DNA from 4 places in the Erythrobacter sp. SN021 genome. Region 4 is predicted to be linked to each of the others. Evidence: predicted binding sites of a transcription regulator. Region 4 holds the regulator's gene; each other region holds the start of a gene.
The links. The regulator LexA, encoded in region 4, represses DNA repair genes until DNA is damaged. The targets are predictions, from matches to a motif close to GTTCCNCNCTTGTTCT.
Positions count from the first base shown of each region.

Region 1: L5849_RS08705 (ribonucleoside-diphosphate reductase subunit alpha) is a predicted target of LexA. The motif match lies at 2,796-2,811, and genes of this name have one in related genera.
Region 2: uvrA (excinuclease ABC subunit UvrA) is a predicted target of LexA. The motif match lies at 1,779-1,794, and genes of this name have one in related genera.
Region 3: L5849_RS02645 (ATP-dependent helicase) is a predicted target of LexA. The motif match lies at 1,806-1,821, and genes of this name have one in related genera.

Region 1 is NZ_JAKKUW010000003.1:241,744-249,728, forward strand. It holds gene L5849_RS08700 (GGDEF domain-containing protein) at 1-532, shown strand, start outside; gene L5849_RS08705 (ribonucleoside-diphosphate reductase subunit alpha) at 723-2,744, opposite strand; gene L5849_RS08710 (alpha/beta fold hydrolase) at 3,255-4,136, opposite strand; gene L5849_RS08715 (PilZ domain-containing protein) at 4,343-4,678, shown strand; gene L5849_RS08720 (PilZ domain-containing protein) at 4,800-5,162, shown strand; gene nadB (L-aspartate oxidase) at 5,191-6,789, opposite strand; gene L5849_RS08730 (hypothetical protein) at 7,172-7,690, shown strand; gene L5849_RS08735 (ABC transporter ATP-binding protein) at 7,695-7,985, opposite strand, start outside.
Region 2 is NZ_JAKKUW010000001.1:626,799-634,783, reverse strand. It holds gene L5849_RS03065 (M13 family metallopeptidase) at 1-284, opposite strand, end outside; gene L5849_RS03060 (hypothetical protein) at 475-1,602, opposite strand; gene uvrA (excinuclease ABC subunit UvrA) at 2,022-5,015, shown strand; gene L5849_RS03050 (3'-5' exonuclease) at 5,067-7,127, opposite strand; gene L5849_RS03045 (hypothetical protein) at 7,421-7,639, shown strand.
Region 3 is NZ_JAKKUW010000001.1:536,909-544,893, reverse strand. It holds gene L5849_RS02645 (ATP-dependent helicase) at 1-1,797, opposite strand, end outside; gene L5849_RS02640 (hypothetical protein) at 1,912-2,259, shown strand; gene L5849_RS02635 (hypothetical protein) at 2,553-3,011, shown strand; gene rsmD (16S rRNA (guanine(966)-N(2))-methyltransferase RsmD) at 3,019-3,573, opposite strand; gene L5849_RS02625 (pseudouridine synthase) at 3,570-4,337, opposite strand; gene L5849_RS02620 (aromatic ring-hydroxylating dioxygenase subunit alpha) at 4,356-5,519, opposite strand; gene L5849_RS02615 (MFS transporter) at 5,591-7,345, shown strand; gene L5849_RS02610 (PilZ domain-containing protein) at 7,438-7,788, shown strand; gene L5849_RS02605 (folylpolyglutamate synthase/dihydrofolate synthase family protein) at 7,785-7,985, opposite strand, start outside.
Region 4 is NZ_JAKKUW010000001.1:321,189-329,173, forward strand. It holds gene pip (prolyl aminopeptidase) at 1-409, shown strand, start outside; gene L5849_RS01545 (aminodeoxychorismate/anthranilate synthase component II) at 485-1,099, shown strand; gene trpD (anthranilate phosphoribosyltransferase) at 1,096-2,088, shown strand; gene trpC (indole-3-glycerol phosphate synthase TrpC) at 2,090-2,875, shown strand; gene lexA (transcriptional repressor LexA) at 3,023-3,712, shown strand; gene L5849_RS01565 (ComEC/Rec2 family competence protein) at 3,728-5,929, opposite strand; gene gltX (glutamate--tRNA ligase) at 5,958-7,406, shown strand; gene L5849_RS01575 (citrate synthase) at 7,416-7,985, shown strand, end outside.

The DNA.
Region 1 (7,985 bases), on a different contig from region 4:
AAGCAACGCGCGACTGACCGAGCTGTCGATGAACGACCCGCTCACCGGGCTCGCGAACCGTCGCCGGGCGGAAGACACTTTCGCCGAGCATTATGCGACTCCGGTGACGGTGGGGCAGGCCGGTACCGCGCTGTTCATGGTCGATCTGGACCATTTCAAGGCGTTCAACGATCACTGGGGCCATCAGGCGGGTGACGCCTGCCTGCGCGCGGTGGCCGAAGTGATGCGGCATTCGGCCAGCCGTCATGGCGGGCTTGCCGCGCGCTTCGGCGGCGAAGAGTTCGTGGTCTTCCTGCGCGCCGACGATGCCACCCAGGCCCATGCGATCGCCGAGGAATTGCGCGTTGCGATAGAGCGGATAGAGATCGATCACCCTGCCAGCGCCACCACCGTAAGCTGCACCACCAGTATCGGTATCGCGCTGCACAAAGGCCCCAATGTGCCGGAACTCGCCGATATGCTGGCAAGAGCCGATGCCGCGCTCTATCGCGCCAAGGCCGAAGGGCGGAACCGCAGCTTGATGGCCGCCTGAAACCTCTTCTGCGCGCGGCACGGCTTGCGACGGAGCCCGGACCCGTGGCCATCGGTCGATGGCCGAATGTCCTTCAATCGGTGCCATTCCGGTAAGCCAGAGGACGATCGAGCGCGCGATAACGCAAGCTCGAGGCCGCCGATCCTGACGGTCGGCGGCCTCGGGGCGTCTTATGCGGGCTTTCGTTCGCTTACTGGCAGGCGAGGCATTCCTCGTAATCGGTCTGCTCACCGCCGGCGGCCAGTTCGTATTTGGCCGCATCCGCGGTATTGTCGGCTTCCACACCGCCTGCAAAACCGGCGCGCTGCACGCTCTTCGAGCGCAAGTAATAGAGCGATTTGATGCCCTTCTCCCACGCCTGGAAGTGCAGCATCATCAGGTCCCATTTGTCGACATCGGCCGGAATGAACAGGTTCAGCGATTGCGCCTGATCGATAAAGGGCGCGCGGTCGGCCGCGAATTCGAGCAGCCAGCGCTGGTCGATCTCGAAGCTGGTCTTGAAGGCGGCCTTTTCTTCCGCCGTCAGGAAATCGAGATGCTGGACGCTGCCGCCCTGCTCGAGGATCGAGTTCCAGACATTGGTCGAATTCTTGCTCTTCTTGTCGAGGATCTTCTCGAGATAGGGGTTCTTGACGATGAACGAGCCCGACAGCGTCTTGTGCGTGTAGATATTGGCCGGGATCGGTTCGATGCAGGCGCTGGTGCCGCCGCAGATGATGCTGATCGACGCGGTCGGCGCGATCGCCATCTTGCAACTGAAGCGCTCCATCGCGCCGGTTTCGGCGGCATCGGGGCATGGGCCGCGTTCCTGAGCGAGCACCAGCGAAGCCTCTTCGGCCTTGGCGCTGACATGTTTGAACATCTTGAGGTTCCACACCTTGGCCATCGGGCTTTCGAAGCCGATGCCCTTGGACTGGAGGAAGGAGTGGAAGCCCATCACGCCCATGCCGACGCTGCGTTCGCGCATGGCCGAATATTTCGCCCGGGCCATTTCGTCGGGTGCGCGATCGATATAGTCCTGCAGCACATTGTCGAGGAAGCGCATGACATCCTCGATGAAGGTCTTGTCCTCGTTCCATTCGTCCCATTTCTCGAGATTGAGCGAGGACAGGCAGCAGACCGCCGTGCGATCGTTGCCGAGATGGTCGATCCCGGTCGGCAGCGTGATTTCGGCGCACAGGTTCGAGGTCGAAACCTTGAGCCCAAGCTCGCGGTGATGCTTGGGCATCATCCGGTTCACCGTGTCCGAGAACACGATATAGGGCTCGCCGGTCGCAAGGCGGGTTTCGACCAGCTTCTGAAACAGCGAACGCGCGTCGACCGTCTTGCGGACCGAACCGTCCTTGGGGCTTAGAAGATCGAATTCCTCGCCGTTGCGAACCGCCTCCATGAAGGCGTCGGTGACCAGCACGCCGTGATGCAAGTTCAGCGCCTTGCGGTTGAAGTCGCCGCTCGGCTTGCGGATTTCGAGGAACTCCTCGATCTCGGGGTGCGAGACGTCGATGTAGCAGGCAGCCGAACCGCGGCGCAGCGAACCCTGGCTAATTGCCAGTGTAAGGCTGTCCATCACGCGGACGAAAGGAATGATGCCGCTGGTCTTGCCGTTGAGGCCCACGGGTTCGCCGATGCCGCGGACATTGCCCCAATAGGTGCCAATGCCGCCACCCTTCGAAGCCAGCCAGACATTCTCGTTCCAGGTATTGACGATCCCGTCGAGGCTGTCGGCCACGCTGTTGAGATAGCACGAAATCGGCAGGCCGCGCGTGGTGCCGCCATTCGACAGAACCGGCGTCGCCGGCATGAACCACAGCCTGGAAATATAATCGTAGAGGCGCTGCGCATGGTCCGCATCGTCGGCAAAATAATCAGCGACACGCGCGAACAGGTCCTGATATTTCTCACCCGGCAGCAGGTAGCGATCGGTTAGCGTTTCCTTGCCGAATTCGGTCAGCAGGGCGTCTCGGCTCTCGTCGATCTGCACGTCGAAACGCCGGTCGAGCACTTTCTTGCTGTCTTCCTTGGCTGCTGCTGCAGCCGCACTCGCCACAGCACCGGCCAGCGCCTCGCCCGCCGCTTCCTGGACGAGTTCTTCGCTGCCTTTGTCAATCTTGTCCATCGCAACCGCTTTCTTGCCGGTAGTGGGCTCCTCGACGGTGTCCTGCCTATCCAGATCCAGTGCCATCGCCGTATCGTCCCCGCTCTTAAAATCCATCGTCTGCCCCGCTGTCCGTATCATTCGCGTGCCTGATTCCAGGCCCCGCATGTTCCGCTTGTGTTCGATTCGCCGGGGCATCGCCCTCGCCTACCAATTCCTTGCGGCTCCGGGGCAAAAACTTGTCCCTTTTTTCCCACAGGCCCGCTTGGTCGCGCCAATCTTCCAATATGGGAAGTCCGCCGCAAATCGCTAGGTCTTGTGGGTACCCCCAGCCGCTCTACCACTAGATACTGAATCAGCCGGGACTCCAGCGCAAGGGGGTTGGCGGCGATTTACCGCGGACACGCAGGGTCGGAGCATGGTGACTTATCTTGTTGCAACGCCGCGACGCGTGGACGAAGCTGGACTCGCGGCGAGCGCAAGGGCGAAAATGAATCCGGGAAAAAAATTTTGCGGGCAAAAATGATCGTGCCGGGTTGAGATTCGTTCGAATCCGGACGCGCAATTTTGGAATCCGGAAGCGGGTGTAGGCTGCCGCGCTCGGTCGCGGCTCGAAGACGAACCCACCTAGCCCGCATTCGCCTTTGCATGGTCGGCGATTGCATCGGCAAGCTCGTCGACCAGTTCGAGCGGGAGATCATGCCCCCATCCCGGGATCGTCTTCAGCTTCGCTCCGCGAATCGAGGCAGCGGTATCGCGGCCGCCTTCGCAAGGGACCAGTGGATCGTCCTCGCCATGCAGAACCAAAGTCGGCACGGAAATGGTTTCGAGCATGTCGCGCCGGTCGCCATCGGCGACGATGGCCGACAAATGCCGAGTCGGCCCTTCGGGATAGAAACTGCGCCGCACGCTCGCCCTGGTCCGTTCGCGCAGGCGTTCATCCGCGGTTGGATAGCCGGGCGAACCGATGGTGCGGGCGAGCATGATGCCATGTTCGACCAGCGCCTCTTCCTCGGTGGTTTTGGGCCGTGTGACCAGGGCCTTCAGCGCTTCGGGTTTCGCGGGCGGCAGCTTGGGATTGCCGGTGGACGAAAAAATCGAGGTGAGCGAGAGGCATTTGTCCGCGTGGCGCGAGGCGAAATGCTGCGCGATCATTCCCCCCATGCTCGCCCCGACGATATGGGCCTTGGCGATTCCCAGCGCGTCGAGCAGGCCCGCCCCGTCATCGGCCATATCGGCTAGCGTATAAGGCACTTTGGGCGTGAGGCCGATCTTGGACAGCAGAGTCATCTTGACGAGGCCGGGCGCCTTCACACCGTCGAACTTGTGACTGAGTCCGATATCGCGATTGTCGTAGCGAATGACACGAAAGCCGTGGTTGGCAAGCGCCTCCACCAGCTCGTCGGGCCATAATGTCAATTGCGCGCCGAAGCCCATGATTAGCAATATCGGCGGATTGGCCTCGTCGCCATGGGCCTCGTAATGAATCTCGATTCCGTTCGCTGTCACCTTGGGCAAACCGCATCTCCCTCTACCCGTTTCCCGCAAACTCACCGGAATTGCCGAGGATTGTCCATCGCGGAATCGGGAGAAGGGTAAAACTATGGTAACCGCCGGGTAAAAGCGCGCGCGAATATGTCGTTCGGATACAAGCGCGCCTGGCGTTCGCGGTCCATCTTCATTGCGGTCGCAAACCGACAGCAACGGGACACGCCATGGTCGATCGTAGACGCGAAGGGCGCACGCTCACACAGGAATTCGTGCGCATCACCATCGCCGGTATCGGCCTGCGCTGCGCCATGCGCAATCTATCGCCGTCCGGCTGCATGGTCGAATGCCCCGATCTCACACCCAGGATCGGGGCGCCGGTCGAACTGGCGCTTCTGCCGGAATACATCGCTCAGGGCCAAGTCGCTTGGCAATTGGGCGAAAGCATCGGCATCTTTTTTCTCGAACCGATCGACGCCCATGTCGTCCGCCATTACGCATCCGATCAATGGTTGCCGCGCGGCGACTGGTCTTTCGGCGGATGGGCCTTGCCGAGAAGTTAGGTTCCACGCGGGAAATCCGTCTTTCCCGGCCGGATTTGACGCATTTTTACAATACGAAGCCTCGTGACCGGAGGACCCTGATAACCGGGCATAATGCTCGGGTCGCTGGGGTCATCAACAAATGGAACGGCGTAGGCACAAACGCTTCAATACGAATAAGGAAATTCTGGTCTCGGTGAACGATGCCGTGATGCGGGGCCGGATGCTGAACCTTTCGGATGACGGCTGCATGATCGCTTGCGACAGCAAGAGCGCATCGAGGGGCCGGAAAGTGACGGTCACGCTGATCGACAGGGTTTGTGTCGAAGGCGAGATCATATGGGCCAATAATCGCAGGATCGGCGTTACATTCTATCGCAAGCTCGATGCGGTGACCGTTCGCTATTTTCAAATCGACAATATCGCACTCGGCGACAGCCAGCCCCTTGCAGACCAATTCGGGCGCGATATGCCTCCGATGCGGCCCGACCGAGATTTCGATTAAGCCTAACCGTGTCGAACGCTAACCGCCCTCAGGGGACGAGCACGGTATCGCGCGCGACAGGGTCGGTCTGCGGATAATCCATGATGAAATGCAGCCCCCGGCTTTCGTGCCGCTTCAGCGCGCTCCTCACGATCAGGGCAGCGCATTCGAGCAGATTGCGTAGCTCGATCAGATCGGTGGTGACCCGGAAGCTGCCGTAATAGTCTTCCACTTCCTGCCGAAGCATCTCGATCCGATTGCCCGCGCGTTCGAGCCGCTTGGTCGTGCGCACGATGCCGACATAATTCCACATGAACCGCCGGATCTCGGTCCAGTTCTGCTTGATGACCACCTCTTCGTCGGAATCGGTGACCCTGCTCTCGTCCCATGGCAGGATTGCGGGTGGATCGTCGAGCTGGTCCCAGCATTCGAGAATGTCCTTGGCCGCCGCTTCGCCGAAAACGAAGCATTCGAGCAGGCTGTTCGACGCCAGCCTGTTGGCCCCGTGCAGGCCGCTTTCGGTGCATTCGCCTGCCGCCCACAGACCGGGTAAATCGGTCTTCGCGTCGAGCCCGATCTTCACCCCGCCGCATGTGTAGTGCTGTGCGGGGACGACTGGGATGGGATCTTTGGTCATGTCGATCCCGAGCCCGAGAAGTTTCTCGTGAATTGTCGGGAAATGCTCGACCACGAATTCGGGCGATCGATGGCTGATGTCGAGATGGACATAGTCCAGCCCGTATCGCTTGATCTGATCGTCATTCGCACGCGCGACGATATCGCGCGGCGCCAGCTCCATGCGCTCGGGATCGTATTGCTCCATGTAGCGCTCGCCGGTGACGGGATTGAACAGCCGCCCGCCTTCGCCGCGCACCGCCTCGGTAATGAGGAAGTTCTTGACCTCGAGATTGTAGAGGCAAGTCGGGTGGAACTGCATCATCTCCATGTTCGACACCCGCGCCCCGGCACGCCAGGCCATGGCGATCCCGTCGCCCGTCGCGCCGCGGGGAGAGGTGCTGAACAGATAGACGCGCCCCGCGCCGCCCGCCGCGAGCACTGTGGCGCGCGCCAGGTGGGTCACAACCTTGCCGCTTTCCTCGTCCAGCGCATAGGCGCCCCACACCCGTCCCGAACCCGAATAGTCGGCCTGGTTGCGGCCCGTCACGAGATCGATGCAGCTCTGGCCCGGCAACAGGGTAATGTTCGGATTCTCCTCCGCCGCCTTGAGCAGCGCGGCCTGCACCGCCCAGCCGGTCGCGTCGTTCACATGGACGATCCGGCGGTGCGAATGACCGCCCTCGCGCGTGAGGTGGAGGTCGCCCCCTTCATCCATGGCCTCGCGATTGAAAGGCACGCCAAGTTCACACAACCGGTCGATCGAGGCCGGCGCGCGTTCGATCACGAACTCGACCGTCTCGATATCGTTGAGACCGGCACCGGCGACCATTGTGTCGCGAACGTGATTCTCGAACGTATCGCCCGCATCGAGCACGGCGGCGATCCCGCCCTGCGCCCAGGCAGTCGAGCCGCTGTCGAGCCGCCCCTTCGCCAGTACCAACACTTTTTTGGTTTCTGCCAGCGCCAGCGCCGCGGTTAGTCCGGCAGCGCCCGATCCGATGACGAGGACGTCGTGAGATGTGTCTGTCATGCGCGCGTCATGCCGAGGCAATCGTTACGCGGCAAGCAGGGAACGCTCCGGCGCAGCACGGTTAAGGTTTTTGCTTCGCCACATTACCGCCCGAATCGGCAGGGGATAACGAAAACCGGGAATTAAGGGTCGTCAATGGGACTGGGACGAATTGCCTGCGCTGTCGGCAGGCACCGTATAGATGAGAAAAACGTGAAGCGCGTTAGCGGCCAGCAGGTTGGGCGCTGCCGCAATTGCAAGGCACCGATGGAAGAAATCGAACCGCATCATTGGCAATTGCTTCAGGTGCACGATGCAGGTCTTGGGCCGCGCGGTTTCCTCTAACCCGGATTCCGCGAGGCAATCCCTTGCCTATTCATGTCCGCTTTGCTTGAACGCGGCGATGGTCGAAAATCCCGCCAGCAAGGGCGATCTCGCCAAGCGCTTGTCGAGCTATTGGAAAATGGAAGGCGCGAATGTCGTCATCCTGCCCGTGATCATGGTTGCGCTCGCGGGCGGGCAGGTGGGGCCGCTTGCGCTTTTCGCCCTCGTTCCGATGTGCGGTCTGCTTTTGGTCGGCACGCTCTACTGGCGCGCCAAGCTGGCCCAGTTGCAAGGGCAGGACACCCTGCGCCCTACATTGCGGACCGTGAAAAAATGGCGCCGTCCGCTGTTCATCGCCACGATTCTTGCCGTTCTGGGAGTGATCGGCGCACTGATCGAGCCCGGCATCGCCCGGTCGCGCGGCGATTTCTGGGTCGCCTTCGCAGCCGCTCTGTTGGCGGCCCTGGAATATGTGAATTACTATCACCGCCAATTGCAGCATTTCGACCACTGGGCCGATTTCACGCGGCTGTTTTCGGGTCGTGGTTTCCGCAAGAGCCAGATGCGCCGCGATCTGGAACGCGCAGGTCTCGCCTGACGGATTACCCCGCGCCCGTCAGCTGGACGAAGACGTCTTCCAGATCGGCTTCCCGCGTGGTGACATCCTCTATCGCGTAGCCATGCGATTGGACGATCGCGAGCACCTGACCCGCGCTCGCCTTGTCGCGATCATAGGTGATTTCGAGCCGCCGCGGTTCGATCACCTCGGCCTTGGTGAAGGCCTCTTCCATGATCGGACCTCCCAGATCTTTGTCGACGGTGACCGCGACGATCTTCTCCCGCGCCATGCCGACCAGTTCGCGGGTCGGCTTGTCGGCGATCAGCTCGCCATG
Region 2 (7,985 bases), 310 kb from region 4:
TCGCGCAGATTGTAGAACGAGCCGACCGAGGGGCGATCCGCAGGAATCTCGGTACGGTCGATCCAGGCACCCGATGCGTAGCGTTCGAAATCGTCGCCCGGATCGGCGGTGAGATCGCGGGCGGTAAGGTCGAGGCCGTATTCGCCGATCTTGGCCGAACCGGTGACGACAATGGTGTTTTCATCATCGGTGGTTTCTTCGGCGAAGGCCGGTGTGGAAAGCGCGAGGCCCAGCGCGAGCGCCGAGACTGCCGCCGTGCTGGCGAGCGAATGGATGCGTGGCATGAAAAGTCCCCTGAATTGTAGTGATGGCCTGCGCTAACACGCCCGCGATGGCGGCGGCATATGAACTCGGTGAACCACACAGAACCATCGGCAAGCGACGGCATGTGCGCGGTCTCGATAGTTCGTCGGCCGTGCTTGTCGGTGCGGCTCCCCGATCCGGACGGGGGAGAGTCGGGAATGGTTCTCGTTTCTAAGGCGCGGTTTTCGTCTTGCCCGTTTCGAACACCCCGCGTGCCCGATCCATGACCGCAGCAGGCAGGCTCTGTTCCAACAGGCCGAAGATCAACCCGATCAGCAGGGCGATCGTGCCGCTCTGCATGATCTGGCCCGTGCTCATCGAACTGAAGCGGAATTCGACCACGCCGGTAATAAAGAACAGCGAGAAGACCACCGCCAGCGAACCGGTGAAAAGCAGGCGCATTCGCGGGGCAAGCCGATCTCCCTCCAGCTCGGCCAGATCGGTGAAGGCCAGCGTCACCTTGCGCGCGGCGAATGACAGCCAGGTTCCGATCATGCAGCCCGCCAGCAACAGGAACATGGCGCGAAACCGATAGGCTTCGGAAGGAAACAGGGCGACATATTCGCGCGTTTCGCTGGGTTTCGCGCACATCCAGTCGAGCCGATCGCCATAGGCGCCGCACAGCGTGGCGAAGAAGCCCGGAGACTTGTCGTAAAGCAGGTACAGCAGAAGAAAGATGACCGCGGCGCCGAATGCAGGCGCGCCGAGCTTGAACATGTAGTGGTTCTTGATCCGGCTCCCTTCGCGCATCAAGGTTTCATTCCGCAGAGTTTCGAGGGCGCCGTCGGCGGCCCGCAGATCGACGTTTTTCACAGTGAAAGCGAGCGTTGTCAGGCTAAACAGCCGGTCGAAGGCCTCCTTGAATCTGACCTCGCACTCTTTTTCCCAGGCATCGGTCTGATGATCGGCCTGCGCGCCGATGATCATCCGGCGTAACCTCTTGCCGAAACGAGCCCATTTGCTCTCCCCGTTCTCGGTCGCCGGGGCAGGGCGGTAAATCGCCTTGAGCACGCCCAGCGTCTGTTCGATCTTGCTTTTGAAGGCCAGTTCCTGCTCGTCCACGGGGGCGGGCTCTTCCCGTTCCAGATAATTGGCACCGAAATAAATGTCCCACAGGAACAGGTCTTCATCATCGGCCGCGGGATTCTCCTTCGTGGCGTTGGGATGAAAGCGGGCTATGTCCCATCGCTCACCCAAATGGATGTCGCTCGTGCGCCAGTCGCGTTTCTTGCCATTTCCCCCGCCCGTGCCGCTTTGGGCCTGGGCGGCCTCTCCCTCTTGCGGTTCGGTTTGTTCCATCATCTTCCCCCTTCAGATGTGTTGACGGCTCGATCGAAGCGTAGGGTCGAACCGATTGATCCGAAACAGGCGGCAAACCTGTATTCGAACAGTCAATCGTCTGGCCCGTGGAAGCGACACGCCGACGAACGGGGCGCAGTGCTGTCGAACGGGCTACATTTATTGGCCACCCGGTGCTTCCACTCTTGTCGAAGCGGCATCGCTTCTATGCCATGGGTGCGATTATTCGACAATCCGCAGCAGATGGCCCGCTCGCGCTTCTCGGCGCCACACTGGTTGCCGCAGCGATTGGAACTGCGTCGGCGCTTCCTATATCCGGCATCCTGCCATTCGCATGGCTGGAACCCCGATGGTCGCGATGCGCTCCCCAAACAGACCGCCCTTGACTTGGTCGAACACAACAGGAACATAGGCCGCCCATGGCACTCACCAAAATTTCCGTCCGCGGCGCGCGCGAGCACAACCTCAAGGGCGTCGATATCGACTTGCCGCGCGATGCGCTGATCGTGATCACCGGCCTGTCGGGCTCGGGCAAATCGAGCCTCGCCTTCGATACGATCTATGCCGAAGGGCAGCGGCGCTATGTCGAAAGCCTGAGCGCCTATGCGCGGCAATTCCTGGAAATGATGCAAAAGCCCGATGTCGAGCATATCGACGGGCTCAGCCCCGCGATCTCGATCGAGCAGAAGACCACCAGCCGCAACCCGCGCTCGACCGTCGCGACGGTAACCGAGATCTACGACTATATGCGCCTGCTCTGGGCGCGCGTGGGCGTGCCCTACAGCCCCGCCACCGGCCTGCCGATCCAGGCGCAGACGGTTTCCAACATGGTCGACCGGGTGATGGCGCTGCCCGAAGGCACGCGGCTCTATCTGCTTGCCCCCGTCGTGCGTGGACGCAAGGGCGAATACCGCAAGGAACTGGCCGAGTGGCAGAAGGCCGGGTTCACCCGCGTGCGCATCGACGGCGAGATGTACCCGATCGAGGAAGCGCCCGCGCTCGACAAGAAGTTCAAGCACGACATCGAAGTGGTGGTCGACCGGCTGGCGGTGAAGGAGGGCCTCGAAACGCGCCTCGCCGACAGTTTCGAAACCGCGCTCAAACTGGCCGAAGGGCTGGCTTATGTCGATCTGGCTGACGGGACTGTCACCGAGGTTATGCCTCCCCTCCCCACGGGGCCGGGGCCGGGGGTGGGGGAGGCCACCTCGCGGGTGCCGAACACCCATCCCCAACCCCTTCCCTCAAGGGAAGGGACTCAGAAAATGAAGGGCGCCGGATTGCCCGCCAATCGCATCGTCTTTTCCGAGAAGTTCTCCTGCCCGGTCTCGGGCTTCACCATCGAGGAAGTCGAGCCGCGCCTGTTCTCCTTCAACGCCCCCCAAGGCGCCTGCCCGACTTGCGACGGGATCGGCGAGAAGCAGTTGTTCGATCCGCAACTGGTCGTGCCGAACGAGGCGCTGAGCCTCAAGAAAGGCGCGGTGGTGCCCTGGGCGAAGTCCAACCCGCCGAGCCCCTATTACATGCAGGTGCTCGCCAGCCTTGCGAAGGAATACGAGTTCAGCCTCGAGACCCCGTGGGAAGATTTCGACAAGGAAATTCGCGACATCATCCTGCACGGCACGAAGGGCCGCGCCATACCGCTGACCTTCAAGGACGGGCGCAAAAGCTATACGGTGAAGAAGCCGTTCGAAGGCGTGATCGGCAACTTGAACCGCCGCCTGTTGCAGACCGAAAGCGCCTGGATGCGCGAGGAGCTGTCCAAATTCCAGACCGCGCAGCCATGCGAGACCTGCCACGGCAAGCGCCTCAACGAGAAGGCGCTCGCGGTGAAAATCGCGGGCACCGACATCGCCACGCCGACCAAGATGAGCGTTGCCGATGCGAAGGAGTGGTTCCTCGCGCTGCCCGGCAAGCTCACCGACACGCAGCGCCAGATCGCGCATGCCATCCTCAAGGAAATCAACGAGCGGCTGGGCTTTCTCGACAATGTCGGGCTCGACTATCTCAACCTCGACCGCACCAGCGGCACATTGTCCGGCGGGGAGAGCCAGCGCATCCGCCTCGCCTCGCAGATCGGCTCGGGCCTTTCGGGCGTGCTCTACGTGCTCGACGAACCCAGCATCGGCCTCCATCAGCGCGACAACGACCGGCTGCTCGAAACGCTCAAGCGGCTGCGCGATCTCGGCAATACGGTGATCGTGGTCGAGCATGACGAGGACGCGATCCGCGCCGCCGATCATGTGGTCGATCTCGGCCCGGGCGCGGGCGTCCACGGGGGCGAGGTGGTGGCGCAGGGCACGCTGAAACAGGTGCTTAAGAGCAAGAAATCGCTCACCGCCGATTACCTCACCGGCCGCCGTGCGATCGCCGTGCCGACAGAACGGCGCAAGGGCAATGGCCACCAGCTCACCGTCCACGGCGCGCGGGCGAACAATCTCGACAACGTCACCGCCTCGATCCCGCTCGGCACCTTCACCTGCATCACGGGCGTTTCGGGTTCGGGCAAGTCGTCCTTTACCATCGACACGCTCTATGCCGCCGCCGCGCGCACGCTCAACGGGGCACGCGTGGTCGCGGGCGCGCACGACAAGGTCACCGGCCTCGAATATTGCGACAAGGTGATCGAGATCGACCAGTCGCCCATCGGCCGCACTCCGCGCTCCAACCCGGCGACCTACACCGGAGCCTTCACCCAGATCCGCGACTGGTTCGCCGGCCTGCCGGAAGCGCAGGCGCGCGGCTACAAGCCCGGCCGCTTCAGCTTCAACGTCAAGGGCGGCCGCTGCGAGGCGTGCCAGGGCGACGGGCTGATCAAGATCGAGATGCACTTCCTGCCCGACGTCTACGTCACCTGCGAGGAATGCGGCGGCAAGCGCTACAACCGCGAAACGCTGGAGGTGAAGTTCAAGGGCCACTCTATCGCCGACGTGCTCGACATGACGATCGAGGATGCGGAAGGCTTCTTCAAGGCCGTCCCCCCGATCCGCGACAAAATGCACATGCTGAACGAGGTGGGGCTGGGCTACGTCAAGGTCGGCCAGCAGGCCACCACGCTGTCAGGCGGCGAGGCGCAGCGGGTGAAGCTCGCCAAGGAACTCAGCAAGCGCAGCACCGGCCAGACGCTCTACATCCTCGACGAGCCCACCACGGGCCTCCATTTCGAGGATGTCCGCAAGCTCCTCGAAGTGCTCCACCGGCTGGTGGAGCAGGGGAATTCGGTAGTGGTGATCGAGCACAATCTCGACGTCATCAAAACGGCGGACCACATTCTCGACCTGGGGCCGGGCGGCGGCGTGCGGGGCGGGGAGGTTGTTGCGGAGGGGACTCCGGAGGAGGTTGCTGAGGTGCCGGAGAGCTATACGGGGCAGTATCTCAAGCCGATGCTGGAGCGGCAGCGGGAGGCTGCGGAGTGAAATCCGCAAACTTCCCTAGGAACCGCTAATCATCGCGGACATAAAACCGGTTCAGACTAATGTCCTTAGTAGCCCAGACTCGGCCAAGAAAGGTGAGGGGCTTGCTATGGAACTTCCGATCTTCTTGCTCAGTGTGAAGAGTAGTCGTCTTTTTGCACGTGTCATAGCAACATAGAAAATTCGGCGCTCACCTTCGATCTGTTCGGCAGTCTCAGCCTGTTTGCTTGGCCAAATTCCTTCGTTCGTGTCGAGAATGACGACCGTGTGGAATTCTTTTCCTTTTGCCCGAAGCGCCGTCATAAGATGGACGGGACGCTCCCAAACTGGGTTCTTGGCATCTTCTTCTGATGGCGCATTCGATAGAGTGTCTGCAGCCGCCTCAATGTCATCAAGAAATTGTTCAAAATCATCGTTGTAACGGTCTGCATATCTTGCCAAATAATGAAATGGTGGGTCGGAATAAAAAATGTCCTCTTCTGCCTTGCCGTAGTCTTTTTGCAAACCTGAGAAGCAGTCGCTTATTGCTTCGACAGCCTCAGAAACGGTTTCGCTCTCGCAGTATTCTCTGAGGGCGTCAGCAAATGAGAGGCTCATTTGCCCATCCTTGTTTTCTCCTTTCAGCGGACCTCGATAATGCTCGAGCGCCTCGATTGCCTCAATGACCGACCGGGGTTTTGCCCCGGTAAGGTGCGATCGTACTGAAGCTTGATCTGATTTACTGAGAGGATACCGCTTAACTTGGCTACATAAGCGCAGAACATCGTCAATTACCTTACGAGAGAACCGTCGATCGTCCGCAGTCATGCGAATTGTGAGGAGATCGACAAGCGAGTCGAAGGCTTCACTTAGAAAGACCTGCAAATCCTCAGCAGCACAGAAGGGAATATCCTTCTGAGCCAACATAATTTGATAGGGTATGAGCTGCGCCCGCTTCCTAGATACCAGCGCTATCCTTTCTCGCCCAATATCCTTTCGATGTACGAAATGCTCAACCTCACTTACCACATGATCAATGCTATCCGTGAAGTCTTCATTTTCGATCAGCAGTATTTCGGCGTCTTCAGTCGAGACAGGAATGACATTCTTTACATGTCTATGTCTGTTGTTGCGGATAAGACGATCTGAGGCGGTGACGATATTTCGGGGACATCGGTAGTTTTTCTCAAGAACGTATGTTGAGAATTTTTGGCCGAACCACTTGTCAGGAAGGAGGATGTAGTTAGGCGTCGCTCCTCGCCATTCGAAAATAGCTTGGTCATCGTCACCTACTATAACGATACGAGCGCGGTGCAGCCTAGCAATCGCACGAATTAGCTGCAAGTCCAAAGGACCAATATCCTGAAACTCATCAATCAAGATGTCAGAGTACTTTGACCCTCCACTGGGGAGTCGCTCGTCGGCGATTTGTTCCTCTATGTCGCGCAGGGCGACATATTTTTGATCTTCAAGAGTAAATATTGATTGATCAATTAGAGCCTTAGTCGCCTTCTTCCAGAATGGAAAAAACACTGCGAAGGCATCCTTAGCCTTGTCGCGATCAATCGCCCCAATTTCAACTAGCTCTTGTGCAATTTGTGGCAGGAATCTTCCAAGTCCGACATCTTCTAGCGCTCGAATGTGTGTTTCGGCGTCCGTTAGGTCCTTCATCTTGATATGATCAAAGCCCAAGTTCTTAACCTGATCCATCAAGTTCAAAATGACCTTACCAGCCACGAACCTTTGCTTTTTGAATGCTGCTTCGATCTTCTTCGATTTGCTCCAGATTGGCTGGAGCGAATTCTGCACGGCAAAGCTGCGGTCTGTCGTCTTTGTAATCAGCCTTGGGCTATGATGGCGGTCTCTCACGCGCCTCCACCCCCAACTGTTGAGAGTGGTAACATCCGTGGAAGAGGCGATAGGTGCAAAATCTTGAGAATTAAGGCGAGCCTGCAATTCATCTTTGGCTGCGCGCGTAAACGTGACTATTAAGAAACGAGATTTCCCATCCGTCTCAGTATATCGTTGTTGACAACGATGCAGCAGTGAGTGCGTTTTTCCACTACCAGCAGGCGCTAGCAGTCGAATATTATCACTTTCGGATTGACAGAAATCCTGTTGAAACTCGTCTAGCATACATCCCCCATATCTTAACTTGCAGTCATCGCATGCTGTTTCGAATTTTCAAGCCCTTGGCTATTCACGAATGGCTGCCTACGTTTTCCTACTAATCAAAAGTTTGTTTAATGCTTTGGTTCACTCAAACCCATGAGGTGAACCATGAACGCCGTTTTCTGTTTAGTCCCTCAAGCGCCGGGCGGCGGACATCCGTCCGCCTTGGCTACCTCGCATAAGCTCGGGCGCGCGGTCGCGCTTGCCTCGCCTTCGGCTCGGATAGTTGTGCCTACCTCCACCTTGGGAGGTGCGGCATGAGCGACATGAGCGACATGAGCAGCATGAGCATCCACCCCATCGTCCTCCACGCCGATCTCCTCGCTGCGGAGGACGACGAGTGCGCTCCGCAGACGCAGTTCGTGGCCGAGCGGCAGGTGGTGTTTCTCGAGGCGCTGGCGGTTACCGGCTCCGTGCGCGGGGCGGCGCGGCGGGCGGGGGTTTCGCATCAGACCTGCTACCGCGCGCGGCGCTAGTCCGACTGAGACACCCGCCTGCGCGGGGGATCGGGATAGGATTGTGGTGATTCCGGGCGTCCCGCGCCCGTGCTCGCAGGCCGGTCCTCGCGGCGAGGGGCAGTGTTGCCCGTTCGCGCACCGCACCCCCACACACTACATCAATTGATAACGCGCGCTGCCCGTGTACCTGCTAGACCCCCGCGCATCGTCGGCCTCTTTTCAGGCTTTCCGGCGACCGAGAGAAGCTTCGGCATTGCTCCCGCCTCGTGCATCGGAGTCCCATCATGCCCGAATGGCTAATCGTTGTTCTCGCCGTGCTCGGCACCTTCGCGCTGGCGTCGTTGCTGGGTGAGTTGCTGGTGCG
Region 3 (7,985 bases), 220 kb from region 4:
GCTGGCGAGCCCGCCTTCGTCGATGGACCGCTGGCTGGGGAAAACGCCTTCTTCCCAGCCGGGCAGGAAAACGTGGTCGAATTCCAGCCCCTTGGCCGCGTGCATGGTCATGATAGTGACCTTTTCGCCATCGTCGGCGCGGTCGTTATCCATCACCAGGCTGACATGTTCGAGGAAATCGCCGAGCGTCTCGTATTCTTCCATCGCACGGGCGAGTTCGGTGAGGTTTTCGAGCCGGCCTGCGCTTTCGGGGCTGCGGTCCTTCTGGAGCATTTCATCGTAACCGCTTTCGGCGAGGACGGTGCGCAGCAACTCCGAGGGGGTGACTGTCTCCGCCATCTCGCGCCAATGCACGAACTGTCCGAGCAGGCCGACAAGGCTGTTCCTTGCCCGCGTCGGTAGCTCGTCGGTTTCGCACAGATCGAGGCTGGCGGCTGCGAGCGGAGCTTGCATACGGCGAGCATGACGGCGCATCGCCTCCAGCGTCTTCGCCCCGAGGCCGCGTTTGGGCTGATTGTAAATGCGTTCGAACGCTAGGTCGTCGGCGGGCTGGGCAATGGTGCGCAGATACGCCAGCGCATCGCGGATTTCGGCCCGTTCGTAGAAGCGGAAACCACCAACGATCCTGTAGTTGAGCCCGATCTGGATGAAGCGGTCCTCGAATTCGCGCGTCTGGTATTGCGCCCGCACGAGAATCGCGACCTCGTCCAGCGGCGCACCTTCCGATTCGAGCCGTTCGATTTCCTCGCCGATGCGGCGCGCTTCTTCGGGAGCATCCCATATGCCGATGATGCGCACCTTCTCGCCCGCCGGCAGTTCGGTCCACAAGGTCTTGCCGAGCCGTTCGCTATTGGCGTCGATCAGGCCCGAGGCGGCAGCGAGAATCTGAGGTGTGGAGCGGTAATTCTGCTCCAGTTTGATCACCGCCGCGCCCGGAAAATCCTTTTCGAACTTGAGGATATTGGCGACTTCTGCGCCGCGCCATGAATAGATCGACTGGTCGTCGTCCCCCACCACGCAGATATTCTTGCGGGTCTGGGCAAGCAGGCGCAGCCACAGATACTGGACCTGGTTGGTGTCCTGATATTCGTCGACGAGAATGTATTTGAAGCGCTGCTGGTACTGGCTGAGCACGTCGTGATGCTGGCGGAAAATGTTCAGCATGTGCAGCAGCAGGTCGCCGAAATCGCAGGCGTTGAGCGTTTTCAGCCGGTCCTGATAGAGCTTGTAGAACTGCGTGCCACGGCCATTGGCATAGGCTTCGTTCTCCACCGCATCGAGATCGCCTGGATTGAGGCCGCGATTCTTCCAGCGGTCGATCAGCCCGGCGAGCTGGCGCGCAGGCCAGCGCTTTTCGTCGAGATCGTTTTCCCGAATCAGTTGCTTGAGAAGGCGCAACTGGTCGTCGGTGTCGATGATGGTGTAGTTGCTTTCGAGCCCCACAAGTTCGGCATGGCGGCGCAACATTCGCGCGCCGATCGAATGGAAAGTGCCGAGCCAGGGCATCCCTTGGACTGCATCGCCGATGTGACGTCCCACACGCTCGCGCATTTCGCGCGCCGCTTTATTGGTAAAGGTGACGCAGAGGATTTCACTGGGCCATGCGCGGCGTGTTGCGATCAGGTGGGCCAGCCTTGCGGTAAGCGCCGCAGTCTTGCCTGTGCCGGCGCCAGCGAGCATCAGGACTGGCCCCTCCGTGGTGAGAACGGCTTCTCTCTGAGGCTCGTTCAAACGCTCCGCATAGGTGGGAATCCGGGCATTTTCCGGTGCGGTTGCAGGGGCAATTTCGGAAGTCATAGTCTGAGTGAACAGGTAGGGAACACCTGTGCGGCGCGCAAGAGGCGCCTCGGAACCCTCCACCCCGCTCTTGCGTATTTATGCGCGTAGGAAACCGAAATGGAGAGTTCTCCGATGCACAAATTGATGGCCGCAGGCGCTGCCGCGCTTGCTTTCACCGCTGCCCCCGCCGTTGCGCAAAACGCCAATGCGAACGAAACGGCTACCACGGCTACTACCGCTGCCGCGAACGCCAATACGCAGGCCCCGCGTTTCGTTGCCCGCGAGGTAGCGCAGACCACCCCGCCAAGCTATAAGTCTGCTTCTGGTGACAACCTTCCGGTGTGCAGCGCCAAACAGCAGGACGGCTGCATCAATAGCTGGGCGAAGAACAAAACGGGCAATCGCCCGCTGGAATACTGGCCTGGTAAGCCCGCCAGCGAAATCCCGGGTAAGCTGCCCGCGAAAAAGCCGGGCAGATAATCCAGCAAGCTTTCGGCTCGCGCTCCTTTCCTGGAAAGTATGAGCGCGGCGCTTGGAGGGGGCGGGGCTGCCATGGCGGCCTCGCCCTTTTCCTTTTTTGGCCTTTGCCGAGCTATCCTGCTTTCATCCCGGCGCGAAATCGTCACGTCTGACGCTCAGGCGTTTGCGGGGCGGGATGGGGATGTCCCCGTCCTATTGCTTGCTTTTCCCATGGCCTGCATCGTCCGTTCATCCCGATGGGGCGGGTAACAGGGTCGCGTTCGTCGCGCATGTTCGGTTCCAAGGAGAATCCCATGCGTAAGACATTTTGGTATATCGTCGGTGGCCAACTCGCCACCATCAGCATTCCGGCCATGGCGCAGGATGTGGGGGCCGATCCGGCTCATGGTGTCCAAAGCCATCCCATGCCTGAGCAAGCCCAAAATACCGATCAGACACCGGCCCATTCGGCCGCCATGGAGGCGTGGCCGGTCGAGCGCAAAGCGGCCTACGATGGCTGGACTGCCGATGCGCAAGAGTATTTCTGGACGCTCATGCCCGAGCGGCAGGAACTCTTTTTCCGCTTGAGGGATGCCGACCGGCGCGTCTTGGTCGCGATGGATGAAGCTGATCGCACCAAAGCTTGGTCGACAATCGAGAGCCGCGCTGCGGCCAAACCTGTGGATCAGGATATGTCCGCGCCCGAACCGGCGCCGGAACCGATGGAAGAAACGGACACGCCCGAAAGTCCCGAGCCCAGGGGTCGCAGCTAAGGGCGCGTCAAGCCGCGTCGGGATCCAGGCGCAATAGCCATAGGCGTGCCTTCCCGACGCGGCGTTCCGCAACGCAGTGCAGGGATTTGACCTGCACTGCATCCTTCGCGCCGGTCTCCAATGCGATCCAGGTAGAACGCTCGATCCAACCGAGACGAAGCAACCGGTCGAGTGCCACGGCTCCCGCGCTGGTACCGTATGGAGGGTCGAGCAGGATGAGATCGTGCGCCCGCTTGGCTGGCGCCAGCGCCATGACCGAGGCTTGCTGAACGGTCGACCGGGTGCGCGCGTCGAGCTTTTCGATGTTGGCTTTGATCGCTTTGATCGCGGTGCTTTCCTGTTCGACGAACAGGCAGGAGGCTGCCCCGCGAGACAGCGCTTCGAGACCCAGCGCGCCTGAGCCTGCGAACAGGTCGACCACCGAAAGGCCTTCGAAGCTCCCCAAGCGGCTGTTGAGCATGTTGAACAGCGTCTCGCGGGTACGGTCCGCGGTCGGCCGGGTCAGTTCGCCCGATGGTGCGGCCAGCTTGCGGCCGCGCCATTCGCCAGCGACGATCCTCATTCTCGGCCACCGCGCGCCAGTTCGCGCTTGAACCCCATCACATCGCCGCGCTTCAACTCGGTCGCCTGCCCGCGCGGCAGGTCGCCGATATGGAAGGGGCCGTAGCCGATACGCAGCAAACGGTTCACCTCGAGGCCGAGATGTTCGAGCACACGGCGGACCTCGCGGTTCTTGCCTTCGCGCAAAGTCAATTCGATCCATCGGTTGCGACCCGAACCCCGTTCGAGATTCGCTTCGATGCGGCCATAGCGGATGCCGTCGATTTCCACCCCTTCGATCAATTCGTCGAGTTGGGCCTGCGTTACGTCTCCGAATGCACGGGCACGGTATGTGCGCGGTACACCTGAAGAGGGCAGTTCCATGGCCCGCTTCATTTCGCCATCATTGGTGAGCAGCAGCAGGCCTTCGGTGTTGTAGTCGAGCCGACCTACCGGCATCACGCGCCCGGCATCGTTGGGCAAAGCGTTGCGCAAGGCGGCGTAGATCGTCGTGCGGCCTTTGGGGTCGTGTTCGGTGGTGAGCATGCCAGCAGGCTTGTGAAATGCGAACAGGCGTGTTTCTTCCGGCTTTCCGACTGGTTTGCCATCAACCGTAACGCCGTTGAGGCTGGTTAGTTTGACCGCCGGCGTGTCCAGCACCTTGCCGCCGATCGCCACGCGTCCATCGGCAATCATGCGCTCGACCTCGCGCCGACTGGCAACGCCTGCACGGGCCAGCAACTTGGCGATCCGGTCGCCTTCCTCGGGTAATCGCTTATCGGCCATGGGGCCGCAGCTAGGCGCTCAACCTGCCGCCCGCAAGGCTTCTTCGACTGTCTCGTGATAGCGACGGATGCCGCCTTCCATGGTGCCGAGGGTGAGATGGGGTATCGCCCCCGTCGCAAGCCCTTGTTGGCCGAGTTCGGCTGCGCGGAAGTCTTCGCTCGCGAAGACCCCGCCGTCCAGGAGCGCCCAACTGCGTTCCCAATGGTCGCGCGCCTTTTCGGTGGCGGGATGTTCCGGAATCAACATGAAATCTTCGACTAACGTGCGGTCATGGGCCTGGGGCATCATAACCATGACGTTTATGTAGTCGGGGCTGGGAATGACCAATGCACCGGGAAGCATTTGATAGGCATAGGTCACCACCCTTCGCAGCGCGGCCATGTCGGTCAGGTCGACGCTCTCCATATCCTCAAGCCGCCCAACCGCACTGCGCGCATGGGGGCCGATCATATCGCCGCTGGTGGCCCCGTCCTTGAAGAACGGTCCGATGGTCTTCGCGTGGAGCCGCGTCACATGGTAACTTTCCAGGAAAGCATCCATGATCAGCTTCCAATTTCCGGCGACTTCGTGGGTCTTGCGGCGGAACAGGACCTGATCGCTCATGCCCAACGCATCGAAATCCGCGCCGATCTCTTCGGCGAAGGAGAAGTCGGTATGGCCCTCTTTCGGGCAGAACCAGATCAGCCCGCCGGTTTCCCTGCTGGGCAGCTCGACAAGGCCATAATCTCCTTTGTCGAGGCCAGGGAAGGTATCGGCACGGGGGAGCGCGAGCAGGCGCCCGTCCACCGCATAAGTCCACGCGTGATAGGGGCAAACGAGTTTCTTGCCGCACTGCACCTCATGGCCTTCGACCAGCCGTGTGCCGCGATGACGGCAGACATTCAGGAAAACATGCGCCAGCCCCTGCGCATCGCGCGTGATCAGTAGGGGGCGGCCCGTTGCATCGTGCGGTACTGCCATGCCCGGATCGGGCAGAAGCGCCGAAGGACACAGGATCTGCGGCAGCCGATCATAGATCGCGGCTTTCTCGCGCGCCCAGTATTCAGGATCGGTATAGACGTGCGTTGGCACGGTACTGGCTTCGGCGGCGTCACGCTTCCGACCCTCGGCGATGTCCCGCGCCAGCGCGAGCATGCCATCGGTCGGACGGTGGGTAGATTGTTTGGTGTCGACAGCGCTCATGACGCCTGTTCCTCGCTCTCTCTCCCGGCTAGTGTCGCAAAAAACCGGCGCAAACGGAAGGACGCTAGGGAATGGCAGACGCAGCGGTCGCGACGAAGAAAAAACCTGGCTGGCGTACGCTTGTCCGTTCGTTAAAAAACCCCAAGAGCGGCTATATGGCCCTGTTCGGCTTTGCGCAGGGATTGCCGCCCGCATTGTTTCTCGGAACGCTCTATGCCTGGCTCAGCGAGGCAGAGATCGATCTGGAGACCATGGGCGTGTTCTCGCTGGTCGGGCTGGCTTATGCTTTCCAGTTCCTCTGGTCGCCGCTGCTCGACAAGGTCGATATTCCCGGTCTTCGGAAGCTGGGCAAGCGCAAGCAGTGGATCGCGCCCATGCAGCTGATCGTGGGCATCGCCTTGTTGGTAATGAGTTTCCTCGATCCCAAGTCGGCACTCGGCTGGTTCAGCCTGTTGGCGGCCATCGGAGCTTTCGCCAGCGCGACGCAGGATATCGCCATCAACGCATGGCGCATCGATGTGGCGGACGAGGAGGCGACGCTCGACATCCTTTCCACCATCACCCAGATGGGCTTTCGCCTCGCAGCGCTGATCGGAGGCGCTTTGGGCCTTATCATCGCAGAGAGGATCGGCTGGCCGCAGACCTATGTGATCATGGGCGCGATCATGCTGGCCATCGGCATTGCCGGCCTGTTCGCGCCGGATGCGAACGTTGCCAAGCGATCCGCAGCATTGGTGGCGGCCAATGAGGAAGAGGTGGCCGAGCTATACAATATGGGCGAGATCACCGAGAAGGTACGTAATCGTGCGCTCTTGGCGGTCGGCCTGCTGTGGGCGTGGGCGATCGGCACGGTCGTGGTCTTTATGGTGCGATCCATGACGGCGGCCCCCGGCGCGCGCCCGGATGTGACCCAGTTCACCACCACTTACGGTCCGCTTATCGTCATCGCTACAGTGGTTCTCCCGGCGTTCATCGCCGCATGGGTCGCCAAGCAGAAGCGCGATGGCACCAATGTAATTACCGCCGCCCCCGGGGTCGGGGCAGGGCACACGGTCAAGTTCACCGACCATCTCTACCGCGCGCTCGTGCTGCCTTTGGTCGAGTTCGTCGGGCGTATGGGCTGGTCGCTCGTGTTGATCCTGGCGCTAGTGCTGACCTACCGTATCTGCGATTCGATTTGGGGTGTCTTCGCCTATCCTTTCTATCTCGGGGAGCTGAACTACACCGGGGACGAAGTGGCCTTTGCCTCCAAGTTCTTCGGCGTATTTGCCATCATCCTCGGCCTGGCACTGGGCGGCTGGATCATCACCGTCATGGGCAGGATGTTCACGCTCACACTGGGGGCGGCGCTGGCTGCCGCCACAAACTTGCTTTACGCGGATCTCGCCATTGGCGGCGGGACGATGCAGGCGGCCAGTGACGCCATTGGCTTCACCGCCTTGGTGAACTTCATTGCGGGCGTGTTCCAGATGCCGGAATCCGAAGGGCTGGCGCGGCTGACCTTCACGATCTTCTGGGAAAACCTTGCTATCGGGATCGCGGGGGCGGCCTATATCGCCTGGCTGTCGAGCATCGTGGCGAAGCGCTATGCTGCGGTGCAATATGCCCTGCTCGCCAGCCTCACCCTGCTCGTCGGGACGCTTGGCCGAGGCGCTCTCGGGCAGATGATCGAGGATCGTGGATATTACTTCGTCTTCATCTTCACCGCGCTGATCGGCATCGTCGCGGTGGTGTTGTGCATTCTGGAATGGATCCGCGAGAGCAGGTCCAAATTGGCGGCCGGGATCGTCGCGCCCGAGGCGGGGGAAGCCCTGCCTGCGGAGTGACTTGCGTAGTCCAGCGAGCTGCGCGGCAAGTTCGCGGTAACCATTGATCTCTAGAATCGATTCCCATGACAGAGGGTGCGCAGAACGCTGATATGGATGACCGCCAATATGCGCGATTGGTTCTCGGAGTGCCCGCCACCCTTGAGACGCTCGACGCGCGCTTGAGGGTCGAGATCGTCGACATCTCGCAAGGTGGCGCGCACGTCCTCCTGCCGAACGACGACGCTTTCGCGAAGGACTGTCTGCTTGTCTGGCTGCGTTTCGAAGCCTTTGGCACCGTCATCTGGCGCAAGGGTGCCCATATCGGCATCGTCTTCGAAAAGCCGTTGTCGCACACGACGATTTTCGAAACGCGCAAGAATGCCGCGTCGATTCTCGAGCAGGAGGCTGCCAAGATCGAAAACGAGGCCAGAAGCTGGGCGCAGGGGGCCAGGCGCCTTTAGGACACCATCTCGTGGTTCAGCCGTAGCACTTCTCCCGCCAGGTACAGCGAGCCCGCGATGAGAACCGGATAATCATCCGCCGCGATGGCGCGTAGCGCATTCTCGATACCAGCGGCGGCACGGGCCTCCGGACCGAATGCGTCCACCGGATGGCTATCATGGCCGGGCACGGGGACCACCTGAAGCGTCCGAATCCG
Region 4 (7,985 bases):
CCTGACGAGCGAGGACGAAGCGACGCGGCTTGCCGCGGCGCACGAATGGTCGCTGTGGGAGGGCCATGTCGCCACGCTGTTACCGAACGAATCCCTGCTGGAAAGCTTCGGCGATCCAGCCAAGGCGGTTCCATTCGCGCGCATCTGCGCGAAGTTCTTTCTCGAGGGCTTCTTTCTCGAAGAAAACGAATTGCTCGACAATGTCGATCGGCTCACCGGCATTCCCGGTATCATCGTGCAGGGCCGCCATGACATCTGCACCCCGCCAAGCGCGGCCTGGGCGCTGAAGAAAGCCTGGCCCGAGGCGGAGCTTTGGATGGTCGACGATGCCGGACATAGTGCGAGCGAACCCGGTATCGTCGACGGCCTGGTCCGGGCCACCGACCGGCTGGCCGGGAAGCGGGCGTGACATCACGCTGACGTTTCGCGTCTCGCAGCTTTCCTTGCTTGAAAGCCTGGCGCCAGAGCTTCATTGACGGCATGCATGACCGACAGCCTCTCCATTCTCGTAATCGACAATTACGATAGCTTCACCTTCAACCTCGTCCATTACCTCACGGAAATGGGCGCGGATGTCGAGGTGGTGCGCAATGACGCCATTTCGGCGCGCGAGGCACTGGCGGCAGACCATGCGGGTTATCTGATCTCGCCCGGACCCTGCACACCGAACGAAGCGGGGATCAGCCTCGACCTCGTGACGGCCTGCGCCGATGCGGGCAAACCTCTGCTCGGCGTGTGCCTTGGTCATCAGGCAATCGGCCAGCATTTCGGCGGGCGCGTGGTGCGCGGTGGGCTGATGCATGGAAAGACATCGCCGGTGACGCATGATGCGAGCGGAGTCTTTGTCGGCCTACCCTCGCCCTTTACCGCGACGCGCTATCACTCGCTCGTGGTCGAGGACATTCCCGACTGCCTGGAGATCAACGCCACCAGCGAAACACCGGGTCTCGACGGCAGCAGCGTGATGGGCTTCCGCCATTGCGAACTGCCGATTCACGGCGTTCAGTTCCACCCCGAAAGCATTGCCACCGAACACGGCCACGCACTGCTTGCCAACTTCCTCGAAATCTGCGGTATCGCCGCCAAGGCCCCGGCATGAAACGACTTCCCGATGCAAAGCAGCACCTTGGCGAGAAGGAGGCGGAAGAGGTCTTCGGCTGGATTCTCGATGGCGAGACGTCCGACGAGGACGTCGCCCGTTTTCTCGTGGACATGTCGGCGCGCAGTGAAACGTCCGAGGAAATCGCTGGGGCTGCCCGTGCGCTCCGGACCCGGCTGATTCCGGTCGAAGCTCCCGAAGGGACCGTCGATTGCTGCGGTACCGGGGGCGATGGGCATCACACGCTCAACGTCTCGACAGCGGTGAGCCTGGTCGTCGCGGCATGCGGTGTCCCGGTGGCAAAGCACGGCAATCGCGCGGCGAGCAGCAAATCGGGCGCGGCGGATACACTCGAAGTGCTTGGCCTCGACATGGAAGCTGCGGGGAAAAGCGCCGAGAAGACCTTGGCGGAACTCGGAATTTGTTTCCTCTTCGCCAAAAACCACCACCCTGCGATGGGGCGCATTCAACCCATTCGCCAGAAGCTCGGTGTGCGGACCATTTTCAATTTGATGGGTCCCTTGTCGAACCCCGCCGGGGTACGGCGGCAACTGATCGGCATCGCCCGTCCCGCCTATGTCCCTATCTATGCCGCCGCCAAGGCCAAGCTGGGGACCGAGCGGACCTTCATTGCCTCGGGTGACGAAGGCCTCGACGAACTGAGCCTGGCGGGCGGAAACGAACTGGCCGACGTGACGGGCAATGATTTCGAGATGCGCCGCGTCGTCGCGGTGCAGGCCAACCTGCCTCATTCACCCGTCGAAGCGATCCGCGGGGGCGAACCGGAGCATAACGCACGGGCGTTGGAAGCTCTTCTGTCGGGGACCCCCGGCCCCTATCGCGACGCGGTGTTGTTCAATGCCGCCGCGACGCTCATCGTCGCCGGGCGCACCGACGACTGGACCGAAGGCGCGGAAATCGCCGCCGAAGCGCTGGATTCGGGCAAGGCCAAGACGCTGCTCGAAAAATGGATCGCGATGGCCATCTGACATGAACAAGCTCGAAGAGATTTGCGCAACCAAGCGCGAGGAAGTCGCCGCGCGCAAGCGAGCCCGTTCGCGCGCCGATCTGGACGCGGCGGCGCTTGGACAATCGGCACCCCGTGGCTTCCGCTCGGCCCTGGCACGCGCGCAGCAGAGCGGGTTCGGCCTGATTGCCGAAATCAAGAAAGCATCACCCTCCAAAGGCCTAATCCGAAAGGATTTTCGGCCCGCCGAGCACGCGCGCGCCTATGCTGCGGGCGGAGCTGCCTGCCTGTCGGTGCTGACCGACGCCCCCTACTTTCAGGGTCACGAGGATTATCTCGTCGAAGCGCGCACAGCCTGCCCCCTTCCGGTCCTGCGCAAGGACTTCTTGGTCGATACGTGGCAAGTCGTCGAAGCACGCGCGATCGGTGCCGATGCGATTTTGATTATCGTCGCTGCGCTCGACGATAGTGCCATGCATGAAATCGAAGCAGCGGCATTCGATTACGGAATGGATGTCCTGGTCGAAGTCCACGATAGCGTCGAAATGGAACGCGCCGCCCGGCTGAAATCGCGCTTGATCGGTGTGAACAACCGCGACCTCAAGACCTTCGATACCGATCTTGCGACAACCGAAACGCTCGCCGCCCACGCCCCGGACGGCGCCCTGTTGGTCGGCGAGAGCGGGATCTCGACCCATTCCGATTGCGCCCGCCTCGCTCGTTCTGGCGTGCGCAGCTTCCTTGTCGGAGAAAGCCTGATGCGGCAGCCCGATGTCGAAGCGGCAACCCGCACCCTGCTTGGCGGCTGAAACGGCGGGAGAGGAGCAAAGCGGGAACACCTGTTCCAGCGCAACTTGCTCCAAACCGGGGCTATTGCTTGACTTGTGGAAAGGGGTTGCTTACTTGTTCCGCATTCGTTCACGCGTTTGTGAACAGGCGACACGGGAGTTCGCACCATGCTGACCGCCAAGCAGCACGAATTGATCCGCTTCATCCAGCAAAAGCTGGAGGACACTGGTATTTCCCCCAGCTTCGAGGAAATGAAAGAGGCATTGGACCTCAAGAGCAAGTCGGGCGTCCACCGGCTTATCTCCGCGCTGGAAGAACGCGGTTTCATTCGTCGGCTGCCCAATCGGGCGCGGGCGCTCGAGGTTGTCAAACTGCCGGAAGACGCGGTCATGGGTTCTCCCAAGCCTGCTCCCGCGAACGATGCGGTCGCCACGGCGCTGACCGCGAAGGCAGTCGCGCCCGAGCCGGCCAACGATATCATCGACGTTCCCCTGCACGGCCGCATCGCCGCCGGCGCTCCGATCGAAGCGATCGAAGGCCAGTCGAGCATGCCGGTGCCTGCCGCGCTGCTCGGCCCTGGCGAACATTATGCGCTGGAAGTCTCGGGCGATTCGATGGTCGAGGCCGGTATTTTCGACGGCGATTTCGCGCTGATCAAACGCACCGACAATGCGCGTGACGGAGAGATCGTAGTCGCGCTGGTCGATAATGAGGAGGCCACGCTCAAATATCTGCGCCGCGATGCAGGTCGTGTCCGGCTCGATCCGGCCAATAGCGCTTATGAGGCGCAGATGTACGAACCGCATCGGGTCCAGGTGCAGGGCAAGCTGGCGGGGCTCTTGCGGCGCTACCACTGATGAACGCATTGGCGACTAGCGGACGGAAGCCCGCCACCAGCCATGTTCACCCTGGTCCTGCGCGACCGTCGCGACCTCCCGGGAAGAAAGATAAATCGCCGTCCCTCCTTCCCTCTGGAGTAAGAGGCGGTCTATCTTCAGCCATCGTGGGCGGCAGCTCCGTGGCAAATAGCGTTCGGCGATAACGATATCCGCTCTCTGGCAAGCCGCGGCCAGTGCGCGCTCCGCGACGAGGTCCCGGTTGCGCGCGACGAGGATCGTCCAGTTGCGAGGTTCTTGCTTAGGGGGCCCTCGCTTTACGGTCAGCGTGCAGAATTCCGCACTGCATCGGGCGTGAGGCCACTGGACCAGCGGTATCGGCTCCAGGTCACTTCCGGAAAGCTCAAGCAGATTCTGTCGTGCGTAGTTCGTCTTGCCATCGCGCAGGACCAGCACGTGTTCGGCCTCGTTCGCCACGCCGATATCCCGCCCATCGCGCGTGACGAGAATATCGGGCGCGGATGCCGAAATCATAAGGAAGGCGGCCACAGCAACCGGCGCCAGTCCCCACAGGCGAGCCCTGCCTTGCCATAGTGCCAACCACAACGCGCCGGCGAGATATAGGGTCAAAGTGCTTAACCCGATACGCGGAGCCAGTTTCACCGCGCCGGGCTGCTCCGAGAAGAAATGGGCAATGGCGAGCAGGAGATCGAGCGAATGTCCGACCAGCCACCATGCGGGGGCGCCCGCCCCGACAATATCCAGCAAGAGAGCCAATGCCACGAGGGGCATGGAAACGAATGTCACCAGAGGGATCGCGATCAGGTTGGCTGCCGCGCCATAGACCCCCGCCCGGTGGAAGTGGAACAGGACTATCGGCATGAGCGCAAGCTCGATCACGAGGCCGGTCAGGAATAGCACCGATGCGCGCCGAGCGAGGCGGCGCAACCAGCTTTCTTCACGCGGTGCAAGGAAGTGCCGGATTGCCGGAACGTTGTGGAGGGTAACGATGGCGATAACCGCGGCGAAGCTCATCTGAAAGCTCGGTCCCACCAGCGATTCGGGCCATAGTGCAAGAACGGCGCCTGCCGCCACCGCCACCATCCGCATCGAAAGCGGTTCTCGCCCGAGCGCCAGCGCAACCAGGACGAGCAATGCCCCGATACAGCTCCGAACCGTCGGAACCTCGGCACCGGTCAACAGCGTGTAACCGATGCCAGCAAGGGCAGCCGTACCGGCTGCCAGCAGCGGCAGCCGCACGCGCAAGGTCAGCCAGGGCCAAAGGGCGAGCAGTTTGAGAGCCAGCAGATAGGTTGCCGCAATGATCGCGCTGACATGCAACCCGCTGATCGAAAGCAGATGCGTCAGCCCGGCATCGCGCATAGCCTCTTCGTCCGCCTGGGGAATGGCGCCCCGATCTCCGCTGGCCAGCGTCGCCGCAATCGCGCCGGCCGTGGTGTCCTCGAGCCTATCGCGGACATGCCCCGAAAGGCCTCTCTGGATCGATGCGAGGGATGCCGCCGAATCCCGAGATGGCTCGATCAGCTCGATTTCGCCGACTGCCGATCCGGTCGCCGAAAGTCCCTCGAACCAGGCTCGTCTCGCGAAGTTGTAAGCACCCGGGACGATCGGCGGAGACGGGGGCATTAAACGGGCCGACAGGCGCACTCTCGCCCCCTCGCGCAGCGCCGCCCGGTCCTGCGTCCACGGTATGTTGATCCGGTATGCCACCGCCCGGCCGGTCTGGGAATCGCGAGCGGCAAGGATGAGCCTCACGCGATCTTCCGCAGGCTGTTCCTCGCGCTCGAGAATCCGCCCGTCGATCTGTTCGAAGCGCGGCTGCGGGATGGGTTCCGCTCCCACCATCGCCGAGCGCGCCCAGACCAATGCGATTCCGGCGGCCAAGGCAATGCAGATCGAGACGATTCCGACCAGAGTGAAACCGCGTTTCTGCTCGCCGCGCCATAGAGCGATTGCGCCGAAAGCGGTTCCCAGCGCCAGTCCGATCGCTGCCAGCCACTGCCACCGTGTTCCCAACTGGAACCAGAGACCTATTCCACCGGCAAAAGCCACGACGAGCCACGGCCCGCGATCGAAGCGAGCAGTTTCGAGAAAGGTCTCGATGCGCTGTGCGAAACTGGACAAGAGACCGCGCATGCGCCAATGGCGCGGCACTATCTGGCGGGCTTCTTCGCCCGCTTCCCCCATCGGTATCGAAGGCGTCCCCTGCGTCGCCATGCAAGTGTTTGAAAGGAAGCGTGAGACAATGGCAAGCGATAGTGACAGCAAGACCCGGCAGGTCGTCACCCGCTTTGCTCCCTCGCCTACCGGCTATCTCCATATCGGCGGCGCGCGAACGGCACTGTTCAACTGGCTTTACGCGCGGCATCACGGTGGCCGCGCGCTGTTGAGGATCGAGGATACCGATCGCAAGCGCAGCACCCCCGATGCGATCGAGAAAATCATCGACGGCCTCGACTGGCTGGGCCTCGATTTCGACGAGGCACCGGTGTTTCAGTCCGACCGCGCCGAACGCCATGCCGAAGTCGCACACAAGCTGCTCGAAGCGGGGCATGCCTATAAGTGCTTCGCGACCCCCGAGGAACTCGAGGACATGCGTGCAGAGCAGCGCGCGAACAAGCAGCCGATGCGTTACGACCGACGCTGGCGCGACCGCGACGAGAGCGAAGCGCCCGACGGCGCGCCCTTTGTGATCCGCCTGAAGGTGCCGACCGAAGGGGCGGCGACGATTCAAGACGCAGTTCAGGGCGAAGTCACGGTAAACAACGCCGAGATCGACGATTACGTCCTGCTCCGCGCCGACGGCACGCCGACCTACATGCTCGCAGTTGTTGTCGACGATCACGACATGGGCGTAACGCATATCATCCGCGGTGATGACCACCTCAACAACGCCTTTCGACAATTGCCGATCATCCGTGCGATGGACACGATCGAGGGCGGTTGGCCCGACCCGGTCTATGCACACGTCCCGCTGATCCACGGTTCGGACGGGGCTAAGATGTCCAAGCGCCACGGCGCGGTGGGCGTAGAGGCCTATCGCGACGAAGAAGGCGTTCTGCCCGAAGCCCTTTTCAATTACCTGCTGCGTCTTGGCTGGGGTCATGGCGACCGCGAGGAGATCACCAAGGCGGAAGCCATCGAGTTGTTCGACCTTGATGGCGTCGGTAAAGGGCCGGCGCGCTTCGACATCAAGAAGCTGCAGCACCTCAATGGCCACTATATCCGCGAGGCCGACGATGCGCGCTTGGCGGAAATCGTTGCCGCCAGAATCGGGCCGAAAGCGGATGTCGCGCTGCTGACAGAAGCGATGCCGGTTCTCAAAACCCGCGCGAAGTCCATCGTAGAACTTGCTGATGGCGCAGCATTTCTTTTTGCGAACCGTCCGCTCGAAATGACCGAAAAGGCAGCCAAGCTTCTCGACGACGACGCTCGTCATCGCCTCGCCGGATTGTCAAAAATGCTGCATGTGCAAAATGACTGGACAATCGAGGCGCTGGAAGCCACTACGAAATCCTATGCCGAGCAGCTCGAACTGGGTCTCGGCAAGCTCGCGCAGCCCATGCGCGCAGCGTTGACGGGCACAACCACGTCGCCCGGCATTTTCGATGTGCTGGTCCTGTTGGGCAAGGAAGAGTCGCTCCTGCGTATCGATGCGCAGGTCTCGCCGACAGGCACCGAGAAAAACGAGTAGGAGAAACGCGTGGCCGACAAGCAGGCAACTCTCGATCTGGGCGACAAGACCCAGGAATTTCCCGTGCTGGAGGGCAGCGTCGGGCCGGATGTCGTCGACATTCGCAAGCTTTATGGCACGACCGGCAAATTCACCTACGATCCAGGGTACAAGTCGACCGCGAGCTGCGAGAGTGCGCTGACCTACATCGACGGCGAAGAAGGTGTCCTGCTCCATCGCGGTTACCCGATCGGCCAGCTCGCCGAAAACTCCAGCTTTATGGAAGTCGCCTATCTGCTGCTGAACGGTGAATTGCCGAAGCAGCAGGAACTCGACGATTTCGATTACACCATCACGCGCCATACCATGGTGCACGACCAGCTCCGCCAGTTCTATCAGGGTTTCCGCCGCGATGCGCACCCGATGGCGATCATGTGCGGCGTGGTCGGCGCGCTGTCGGCCTTCTACCACGACAGCACCGACATTTCGGACCCTGAACAGCGCAAGATCGCCAGCCACCGCCTGATCGCCAAGATGCCGACGATTGCGGCGATGGCGTATAAATATGCGGTCGGTCAGCCGTTCCTGCAGCCGAAGAAC